2 regions of the Flexivirga aerilata genome follow, and region 1 is predicted to be linked to the other one. Evidence: riboswitches for the same ligand, from Rfam matches in the RefSeq annotation. Region 1 holds a riboswitch; the other holds the start of a gene.
What was found. Region 1 has a riboswitch for cobalamin ahead of HJ588_RS14295 (VWA domain-containing protein). Riboswitches for the same ligand answer to the same signal wherever they lie in the genome.
Positions count from the first base shown of each region.

Region 2: linked by a shared signal. The riboswitch ahead of HJ588_RS04475 (ABC transporter substrate-binding protein) and the one ahead of HJ588_RS14295 (VWA domain-containing protein) in region 1 are both predicted to bind cobalamin.

Region 1 is NZ_JABENB010000002.1:517,193-521,605, forward strand. Features, by position in the region: gene cobO (cob(I)yrinic acid a,c-diamide adenosyltransferase) at 1-28, opposite strand, end outside; gene HJ588_RS14295 (VWA domain-containing protein) at 28-2,088, opposite strand; adenosylcobalamin (AdoCbl) riboswitch at 2,155-2,246, opposite strand; gene cbiE (precorrin-6y C5,15-methyltransferase (decarboxylating) subunit CbiE) at 2,291-3,562, shown strand; gene HJ588_RS14305 (SAM-dependent methyltransferase) at 3,559-4,317, shown strand; gene HJ588_RS14310 (precorrin-2 C(20)-methyltransferase) at 4,308-4,413, opposite strand, start outside.
Region 2 is NZ_JABENB010000001.1:942,329-946,741, forward strand. Features, by position in the region: gene HJ588_RS04470 (FecCD family ABC transporter permease) at 1-921, opposite strand, end outside; gene HJ588_RS04475 (ABC transporter substrate-binding protein) at 918-1,931, opposite strand; cobalamin riboswitch at 1,972-2,148, opposite strand; gene HJ588_RS04480 (hypothetical protein) at 2,264-2,731, shown strand; gene HJ588_RS04485 (hypothetical protein) at 2,694-3,362, opposite strand; gene HJ588_RS04490 (ATP-dependent helicase) at 3,500-4,413, opposite strand, start outside.

The sequences.
Region 1 (4,413 bases):
GCGTGACTTCTGTGTTGCCGCGCACCATCAGGCGCTCCTGCCCAGTCGGGTGGTGGATGCGGCGACGTGGTCGACGAGGGTCTGGGCGGCGACGTCGCCGACCGGCACGTGGCGCGCATGCATGCGGGCTGCGAGCCGGGCCGCGAGAGCGAGCCTCATCCGGCCGGCTTCGCAGTCGAGCACCAAGGTTTCCCAACCGGTTTCGGGCCAGCGGTCGGCGATTGCGTTGGCGCGGTCCAGTGCGTCGGGGGTTGCCGTCGCGCGACCGTCGGTGACGAGCACGACCAGGGGCCGGCGGCGCGGGTCACGCAGCCGCGCCAGCCGCAGGGTGTGCGCGGTGAGCTCAAGACCCTCGGCGAGGGGAGTGCGGCCGCCGTGCGGGAGCTCTGCCAGCCGGGCCGCTGCCGCGTCCACCGAGCTCGTCGGCGGCAGCGTGAGCTCCGCGGTGCGTCCGCGAAAACTGATCAGGCTGACCTGGTCACGGCGCTGGTAGGCGTCGAGCAGCAGCGACAGGACCGCGGTCTTGACCTCGGTCATCCGCTTGTGTGCGGCCATCGAGCCGGACGCGTCGACCACGAAGAGCACCAGGTTGGCCTCGCGCCCCTCGCGGACCTGGCGACGGAGGTCGTCACGCACGATCCTGAGCCGGCGGGGGGACGCGGCCGAGCGCGCTTCGCGGAGCGCGGCGCTGCGGATCGTCGCCGGCAGGTGCACGGAGCCCCCGTCATACACCGCATGGGAGACGGTGCGGCCGGCGTCGGTGCGTGCCTTGCTGCGCCGCCCGAGGGCGCCTTCGCCCACGCCACGGACCTCGAAAGCCTTTGCCCGGTAGGGGGTTTCGGCGCCAGCGACGCCGATGGGTGCGACGCCTGCCGAGGGAGCGTCCGCAGTGTCGCCGGCGTCGGTGTCATGCGGCGCGTCGGCGGTCTCCTCGGGCGCACCCGGCTGCTGCGTCGGCGCAGGAGCGTCGGCGCCGGCCGGCGGGTTGTCCGCGGCATCGGGTGCGTTCGTCTGCTCGCCGCCGCCGGGGCCGTCGTCGGGCCCGTCCGGTCCGTCCGGTCCCTCGTGCGGGTCGTCCGGCAGGCCGGATTCGTCGAGCAACTGGTCGAGCAGGTCCTCGTCCATGCCGGGCGCGTCGAACGGGTTGCGCCGCCGGCGGTGGGGGAGGGCGAACATCGCCGCCGCGCGGATGTCTTCGCGCAGCACCTCGGCACCCCCGCGCCAGGCCGCATGGGCCAGCGCGGCACGGGCGGTCACGATGTCGGCGCGCATCCCGTCGACGTCGAATCCCGCACAGACGCGGGCGATCGCGGCCATCGCCCGGTCACTGAGCTCGACCTCGGGCAGGCGCTTGCGGGCGGCGGCGAGGCGTGCGGACAGGTCCGCTTGCGCGTCGGCATACCGGGTGGTGAACGACTCGGGGTCGCTGTCGAAGGCGAGCCTGCGCCGCACCACCTCTGCGCGCTCCTGCGGGTCGCGGCTGGCGGCCACCTCGACGGTCAGCCCGAAACGGTCGAGCAACTGCGGGCGCAGCTCGCCCTCCTCGGGGTTCATCGTGCCGATGAGCTCCATGCGTGCTGCGTGGCTGACCGAAACCCCGTCGCGTTCAACGGTATTGCGCCCCATGGCCGCGGCGTCGAGCAACACGTCGACGAGATGGTCGGGCAGCAGGTTGACCTCGTCGACGTAGAGGATGCCGCGGTTGGCGGCGGCGAGCAGACCGGGCTCGAATGCCGCGTGCCCCTCCGAGAGTGCGGCGGACAGATCCAGCGACCCGGTCACGCGGTCCTCACCGGCACCGACGGGCAACTCGACGAGATGCGGCCGGCGCCGCACGGTGGTCTGTTCGTGACGGGCGGTGTCGGGGCACTCCGGGTCGGGCGCGCCCGGGTCGCAGCCGAAGCGACATCCGGCGATGACGTCCTGCTCGGGCAGCACCGCGGCGAGTGCCCGCACGAGCGTCGACTTGGCGGTGCCCTTCTCGCCACGCACGAGCACGCCGCCGATCTCCGGCGCGACACTGGTCAGCACGAGTGCCAGCGACATGTCGTCGGCGCCGACGACGGCGGTGAAGGGGAAGGTGGACACAGCGAAACCTCCTCGGTGAGTGCCTCGCTCACCGTTGCCCGGACACGCCCCGCGGCGCGGGGAGTGTGCCCCCGGTGACGTTCTGACTCTCCCGGGCAGCCCGGGATCACAGCGGCGGGACCGTCCCGGATTCACACCGGAGTTCCTCGCCGAGGGCATGGGCATCATGTCACGGTGCGCGCTCGCGCATTACTGTGGCGGCGTGATCGAGGTCGTCGGCTGCCCTGCGAGCGGCGTCGCCGATCTGCCCGGCGCCCAGCTCTCCCTGCTGTATGACGCAGCGCTCGTCGTCTCCTCGCCCCGCCTGCTCGACACTCTCGACTCGTTGGAGCCGGCACCCAGCGCGGCACGCCGCGCGTGGCCCGAGCCGTTGCTGGCCGGTCTCGACGACCTGATCGACTCGTTCGGCGCGTCCGGCGATCGCCCGGTCGTGGTGCTCGCGACGGGCGACCCGCTGCTGTCCGGCATCGGCACCACGCTGCTGCGGCGTCGTGGTCCGGAGGGGGTCCGGGTCCACCCCGCGGTGTCCTCGGTGGCGCTGGCGCGGGCCCGCATGGGCTGGCCCGCCGAGACCGCCGCGTGGGTGTCGGTTGTGGGGCGCCCGCTCGGACGGGTCACGGCGTTGCTCACCCCCGGCGCGCGCCTGGTGGTGCTGAGCTCCGACGAGACCACGCCGGCCCGACTGGCGAGCCTGCTCGCCGAGCGCGGCCTCGGCGCGGCCCGCCTCACCGTGCTCGGCGACCTCGGCACGCCGTCGGAGTCCCGGCACGACTGCACTGCGAGCGAATACGCTTACGCCGCACCGCGACTCAACGTCGTTGCAGTGGAGCTGCCGCCAGTCGCAGCGCCGTCCGACGGGCCGTTCGGTGGCCCGAACGCGTTGCTCGGCAGTGTCTCCGGCCGGCCCGACGACGCGTTCCACACCGACGGGCAGCTCACCAAGGCCGAGATCCGCGCCGTCGCGCTGTCCCGGTTGCGGCCCGCACCCGGCGCCGTCCTGTGGGATCTCGGTGCCGGCACCGGGTCCGTGGCCGTCGAGTGGTGCCTGCGCCATACCTCCGCCCGGGCGTATGCCGTGGAGCGGCGCGCGGACCGGGTCGCGCTGATCCGCCGCAACCTCGCCGAGACCGGCGCCGACCTGCGCGTGCTGGAGGCCGACATCGGCGCCGCCCTGGTGCAGCTGGTCGACCTGGACAGGCCGGACGCGATCTTCCTCGGCGCCGGGGTGACCGAGCCGGTGCTCGACCGCTGTCTCGCGGCCTTGCGGCCCGGTGGGCGGCTCGTGGCGCACGCGGTCACGCTGGAGTCGGAAAGCGTGCTGGTGCAGGCATATCGGCGCATCCGGGCGGACGCCGGCAACGTCACGTTGCGCCGGATCGCCGTGGAGTCGGCCGAGCCGCTCGGCGACTACCTGAGTTATCGCCCGGCCCGCGCGGTCGTGCAACTGGCTGTCCAGCAGGATGGTGCCCCGTGACCGTCCACTTCATCGGCGCCGGCCCCGGCGCTGCCGACCTGCTCACCCTCCGTGCCGTGCGACTGCTCCAGGCGAGTCCGGTCTGTCTCTATGCCGGCACCTATCTCGACGACGCAGTGCTCGCGCACTGCCCGCCCGGCGCCAAGCTCGTCGACACCCAGCATCTCGACCTCGACACGATCACCGCCGAGCTCGTCGCCGCTCACGAGGCGGGACACGACGTCGCGCGCCTCTGCTCGGGCGACCCGTCGGTCTTCTCGGCGGTCGCCGAGCAGGCGCGGCGGCTCGACGCCGCCGGTGTGCCGTGGGACGTCTGCCCCGGTGTGCCTGCGTATGCCGCGGCCGCCGCGCTCATCGGCCGCGAGCTGACTGTGCCGGAGGTCGCCCAATCGGTGGTCCTGACTCGCACACAACGGGATTCGACCCGGATGCCCAGCGGCGAGCAGCTCGAGTCGTTCGCCGCGACCGGCGCGACACTGGTGCTGCACCTGTCGATCCGACGGGTGCGGGAAATTGCCGAGCGGCTCACGCCGTTCTACGGCGCCGACTGCCCGGTCGTGATCGGCAGCCGGGTCAGCCAGCCGGAGGAGCTGGTGCTGCGCGGCACGCTCGCCGACATCGCCGAGCAGGCGGAGCGGCACGCCCTGAAACAAGCCGCGGTCATCATCGTCGGCCGCGCGGTGAACAGCCGTGATTTCGTGGAGTCACACCTCTACTCGGGTGCGCCGCGCACGCCGGGTGCCGCTCAGGACTGAGAGCGCGGCGTCCACACCGCGCCCGAGCTGCTGACCACCGTCGAGCTGGATCCGACGATCACCAGGCAACCCATGTCGACGGTTTCCGGGTCGAAG
Region 2 (4,413 bases), on a different contig from region 1:
GCAGATCGCCGAGGCGGGCAACAGGATGCGATGTCCTGGCCCGGTGACCAGCCGCACCACATGCGGCACGACGAGGCCGACGAACCCGATCGGCCCGACGACCGCCACCGTGGCGGCCGTCATGAGTGCCGTGCCGGTCAGCAGGATCCAGCGGATCGTTGTGACGTTGACCCCGAGCGAGCGCGCCGACACCTCCCCGAAGGCGAAGGCGTCGAGTGCCGGAGCGCACAGCCCGAGACCGATCATCGCCGCCACGAGCAACGCCACCAGAAAGACGGCGTCACCGCCGCGCACCCCGGCGAACGACCCCAGCGTCCAGTCGAGCACCGCCCGTGCGCCATCCCGCGGGCCGAGCACGATGACGATGAAAGACGTTGCGGCACTGCACAATTGGCCGACCGCGACGCCAGCCAGGATCGTCCGCCCGGGTGGCAGTTGTCCCGACCTGCCGGTGGCGAGGGCCAGCACCAGCACGAGTGCGACGAGCGCCCCGACAAAAGCCGTGCCGGCCACGCCATAGCGGGACGGGATGCCCGGCAGCGTCCAGCCGAGGATCAACGCCGACACCGCTCCCACCGCGGCGCCGCTGGAGACCCCGAAGAGATAGGGGTCGGCCAGGTCGTTGCGGGTCAGCGACTGCAGCACGCAACCGCACTGCGCCAGCGCCGCACCCACCGCCATCGCCGCGACGATCCGCGGCAGCCGCAGCTGCCAGACGATCTCGTCGTCCATCGGGGTCACACCCGCGCCGCCGATCAGCTGCATCCGCCGGGCAACCACCTCGAGCACCTGGCCGGCGGGGACGTGCACCGGCCCGGTGCCCAACGCGATCACCGCGCTTGCCAGCACCGCCGCCACGCCGACGGTCAGGACCAGCAGCCGGAGCGCGGTCGACGGCGCCCGGCATCCCGCCGTCGTCACGTCGCCGGCAGTGCGGTGAGCTGGTCGGAGACGGCCTTCGCGCCGTCGACGAGCCGCACCCCGGGCGTGGTCTCGCTGAACGGCAGCACCACGAAACGGTTGCGCTTGACCGCCGTCAGCTTGCGCAGCACCGGGTCGGCGCGCAGATACTTCTTCTTCGCGTCCGCGGTGCTCCACGATGCGTCGGCGAGCACGATCACGTCCGGGTCGGCGGCGACGACCTTCTCCCAGGACCCGTCCGCCCAGCCGCCCGGCAGCCCCGCAAAGACGTTGCGCGCACCCACCGCGTCCATCACCAGTTGCGGCCCGCCCTTGCCGGCACCGACGAACGGCGTCTTCTCACCGGAGTCATACCAGAGCACCGTCGTGCCCTTGCCCGCAGCCGTCGAGCGGACCGTGGCGAGCTCGGACCGTTGCGCGTCGACAACACCCTCTGCTTTGTCACGTATGCCGAAAACGCTTCCCACGTCGGTGATTTCGCGCCAGGCACTGTCGAAGGTCGGCGCCGCTGCCGGCGTCCCCTTGGGGCAACCGAACGGGCTCAGGTAGCTGCCGATCCGCTTGCCAGCCAGCTCCGCCCGCGTGCCGATTGCCTTGGCGTCGAACGCGCTTGCGTAGGCGGCATACGCGAAGTCCGGCTTGGCCGCGACGAACTGCTCCTTGGTCGGATACTCCTTCGCCAGCACCGGCACCGACCGGTATGCCGCGGCGTACTTCGCGGACACCTCGTCGTCGAGGTAGGCGGTGCCCGCCATCCGGTCCTGCAGGCCGAGCGCGAGCGCGACCTCGGTCGCGCCCTGATTGAGCGTGACGAGCCGACGCGGAGGAGCCTCGACCGTGACCCGCACGCCGCAGTTGGTCAGGGTCACCGGCGAGAACGCCGTCGACGCGGAACCGGTCGCCGCAGAGCCCGCGCCGGGCCCGCCGCCGGACGGGGCATCGGCGCACGCGCCGAGCAGGAGGGACGTGGCGGCGGCAGCCGCGGGGAGGCCGATCCGACGTGGGCGCATGGCGCAAATCGCTTTCATCAGGGGCCGAACGCGAGGCCCACAGGTGTGTCCGGCACCGGCAGGTCTTCGGGCTCGGGTTCGTCCGAGCGTGGCGCCTTCCCGGGTCGGAACCCAGTGGCGTCGTGCCACGCTCGTCACCCCTACCGCTGCGCGTCAGCTCCGGATTCGGACCGGATTCCCTTGCATCGGTGATGCGACCAGTGTCGAGTGGGGAGTGCCCCACGGCGCCGATCGTAACCGAGGCCCGATCGGCGTCCCCGCACCGATGCGACTGCGGCAGACTGGGCACCGCACCGACGAGACAGCGAGACAGCGAGACAGAAGGAGTCGACATGTCCGACGCGACGATGGACGAGGCGGCCAAGCAGCAGGTCAAGGACGCGCTCGTGCGGCACCTAAAGGGTGAGCTCGACGCCTCGCAGACCGCGGTGTCCACCGAGCAGCGCACCGCCCAGGTCGACCCGGACGACTCGCACTCGGTCGACGACACCGCACAACTGGACGAGGCCGGTGACAAGAACGCCATCTTCGAGCAGGTGGCCGACACCGAGCGCTCGGACGTCGCGACCGCGGAGAGCCTGGACTTCTCGGTGACCGACGTCGTGCGGCCCGGCGCGATCGTCGGGTTCGGCGGCGACCGTTACGTCGTCGGTGTCGTCACCGACGCGTTCGACGCCAACGGCCTGAGCTACGAAGGCATTTCGCAGGACTCTCCGGTGTATGCCGAGATCGACGGCAAGCGCGCCGGCGACACGTTCACCATCAACGACCGGCAAGCACGGATCGACTTCCTGGCCTGACCACGGCCCGCTGCCGCACCATCGCGACGCTCACCGCCAGCGTCCACAGGCTCCACACCAGCCCCATCGTCGCGGTGGTGCCCCAGCCCTGCGCGCTGTAGAAGTCGGCGGCGTTGTCGCCGAAGTAGACCGCGGGCAGGAACGCCAGGTTGACCGCCGCCAGCACGATCGCCGACCGGCCGACCCATCGCGGCAGCAGCTGCGACCGGGAGAGTATGACGGCGAACGCGATCAGGAAGGCCGCCATCAGCAGCCGGGAGACGCCGCCCTGCAGGAGATACTGCGCCGGCGCATAGGGGCCCTCCGTGGTGGTGTCGATGTCCTGCCGGGTGGCGATGGCGGCGCCGACCTCCATGGACTGCGGCACGAAAACCACCACCGCCCAAGCGAGCCCAGTCAGCTGCATGACATTGGCCGGCCAGTCGAGAGCCGGCGCGTGGCGTCCGATCCAGCTGCGCAGCCCGGTGAAGAAGACGATGTAGAACGTGCACCCGACGATGCCGATCAGGCTCCGCGTGAGGATGTTGGCGTCGGGCGGGGCGCCGTCATACAGGAAATAGAGGGGGACCTGGAGCACGATCAGCGCGCTCGCGATCAGGCCGAAGATGCCGACGTTCCGGTGGGTTGCCATGACTGTGACTCCACTCAATCGTGAGGTTTTGCACCGTGATTGAGGCTATGAGTCAGCTGTGGCCGGCACAGTGGGCTCAGGCCGTGGCTTCCGGCAGCCACGAGGTGGAGCTAACTCCCTTGTGCAGGATCGGGTGGTCAGCCGAACAGCTCGTCCATCGACGGCACCGTGACGGGGGTGGCGGATCTGCTGGCGGCACAGTCAATGTCACTGTCGATGCCGATGTCAGTGTCGATGTCGACCGGCGCCGCAGGGCGCGTCACGTCGACCCGGTCGGCGACGGCCAGCACCTCCGGGGTCAGGAAGCGGCTGGGCTTGGCGAGCACGTGCCGGGCGTGGAAGCTCGTCGGGTGGGTGGGCAGCCGGCCCGGCGAGTAGACGTGCAGGGTGTCGCGGGCGCGGGTCACCGCGACATAGAACAGTCGCTCCTCCTCGGCGAGGCCCGCGTCGGAGGTCAGCGCCATGTCGGACGGGATGGCCCCGTCGGACGCCCGGATCAGGTGCACCGCCGACCACTCCAGCCCCTTGGCCGAATGAATGGTCGACAGGGTCAGGTAGTCCTCGTCGAGGTAGGGCTGCTTGGCCCAGTCGCCGGCGACGTTGGCCGGGTCGATCGTGGCGTCGGCGATGAAGGCGCGCAGATCACTCCCGCCGGCCGCGGACTCCACGAGGCGCTCGATGTCGGCCGACCGGCGTGACCAGTCGGCGTAGTGCACCCGCAGCAACGGCAGCACCGCGGCGTGACACGCCTCGACCACGGCTGCCGTCGCGTCGGCGGACTGAGCCGTGCGCAACTGGTCCAGGGTCGCGGCCAGCCCGGGGCGGGCCTTGTCCGAGGCGGTGCGCAATGCCTCGTCATACCTGCCCTCGTCGGTGCCGGATAGGATGCCGGCCAGCGTGCGCGCTCCGGCCTTGCCGATCGCTCGGTGGCGGGTCAGCAGGCGATACCACGACACCTCGTCGGCGGGGTTGAGCGCGAGCCGGAAAGCGGCGAGCACGTCGCGCACATGGGCGGTTTCGAGGTATCCGATCCCGCCGTACTTCACGAACG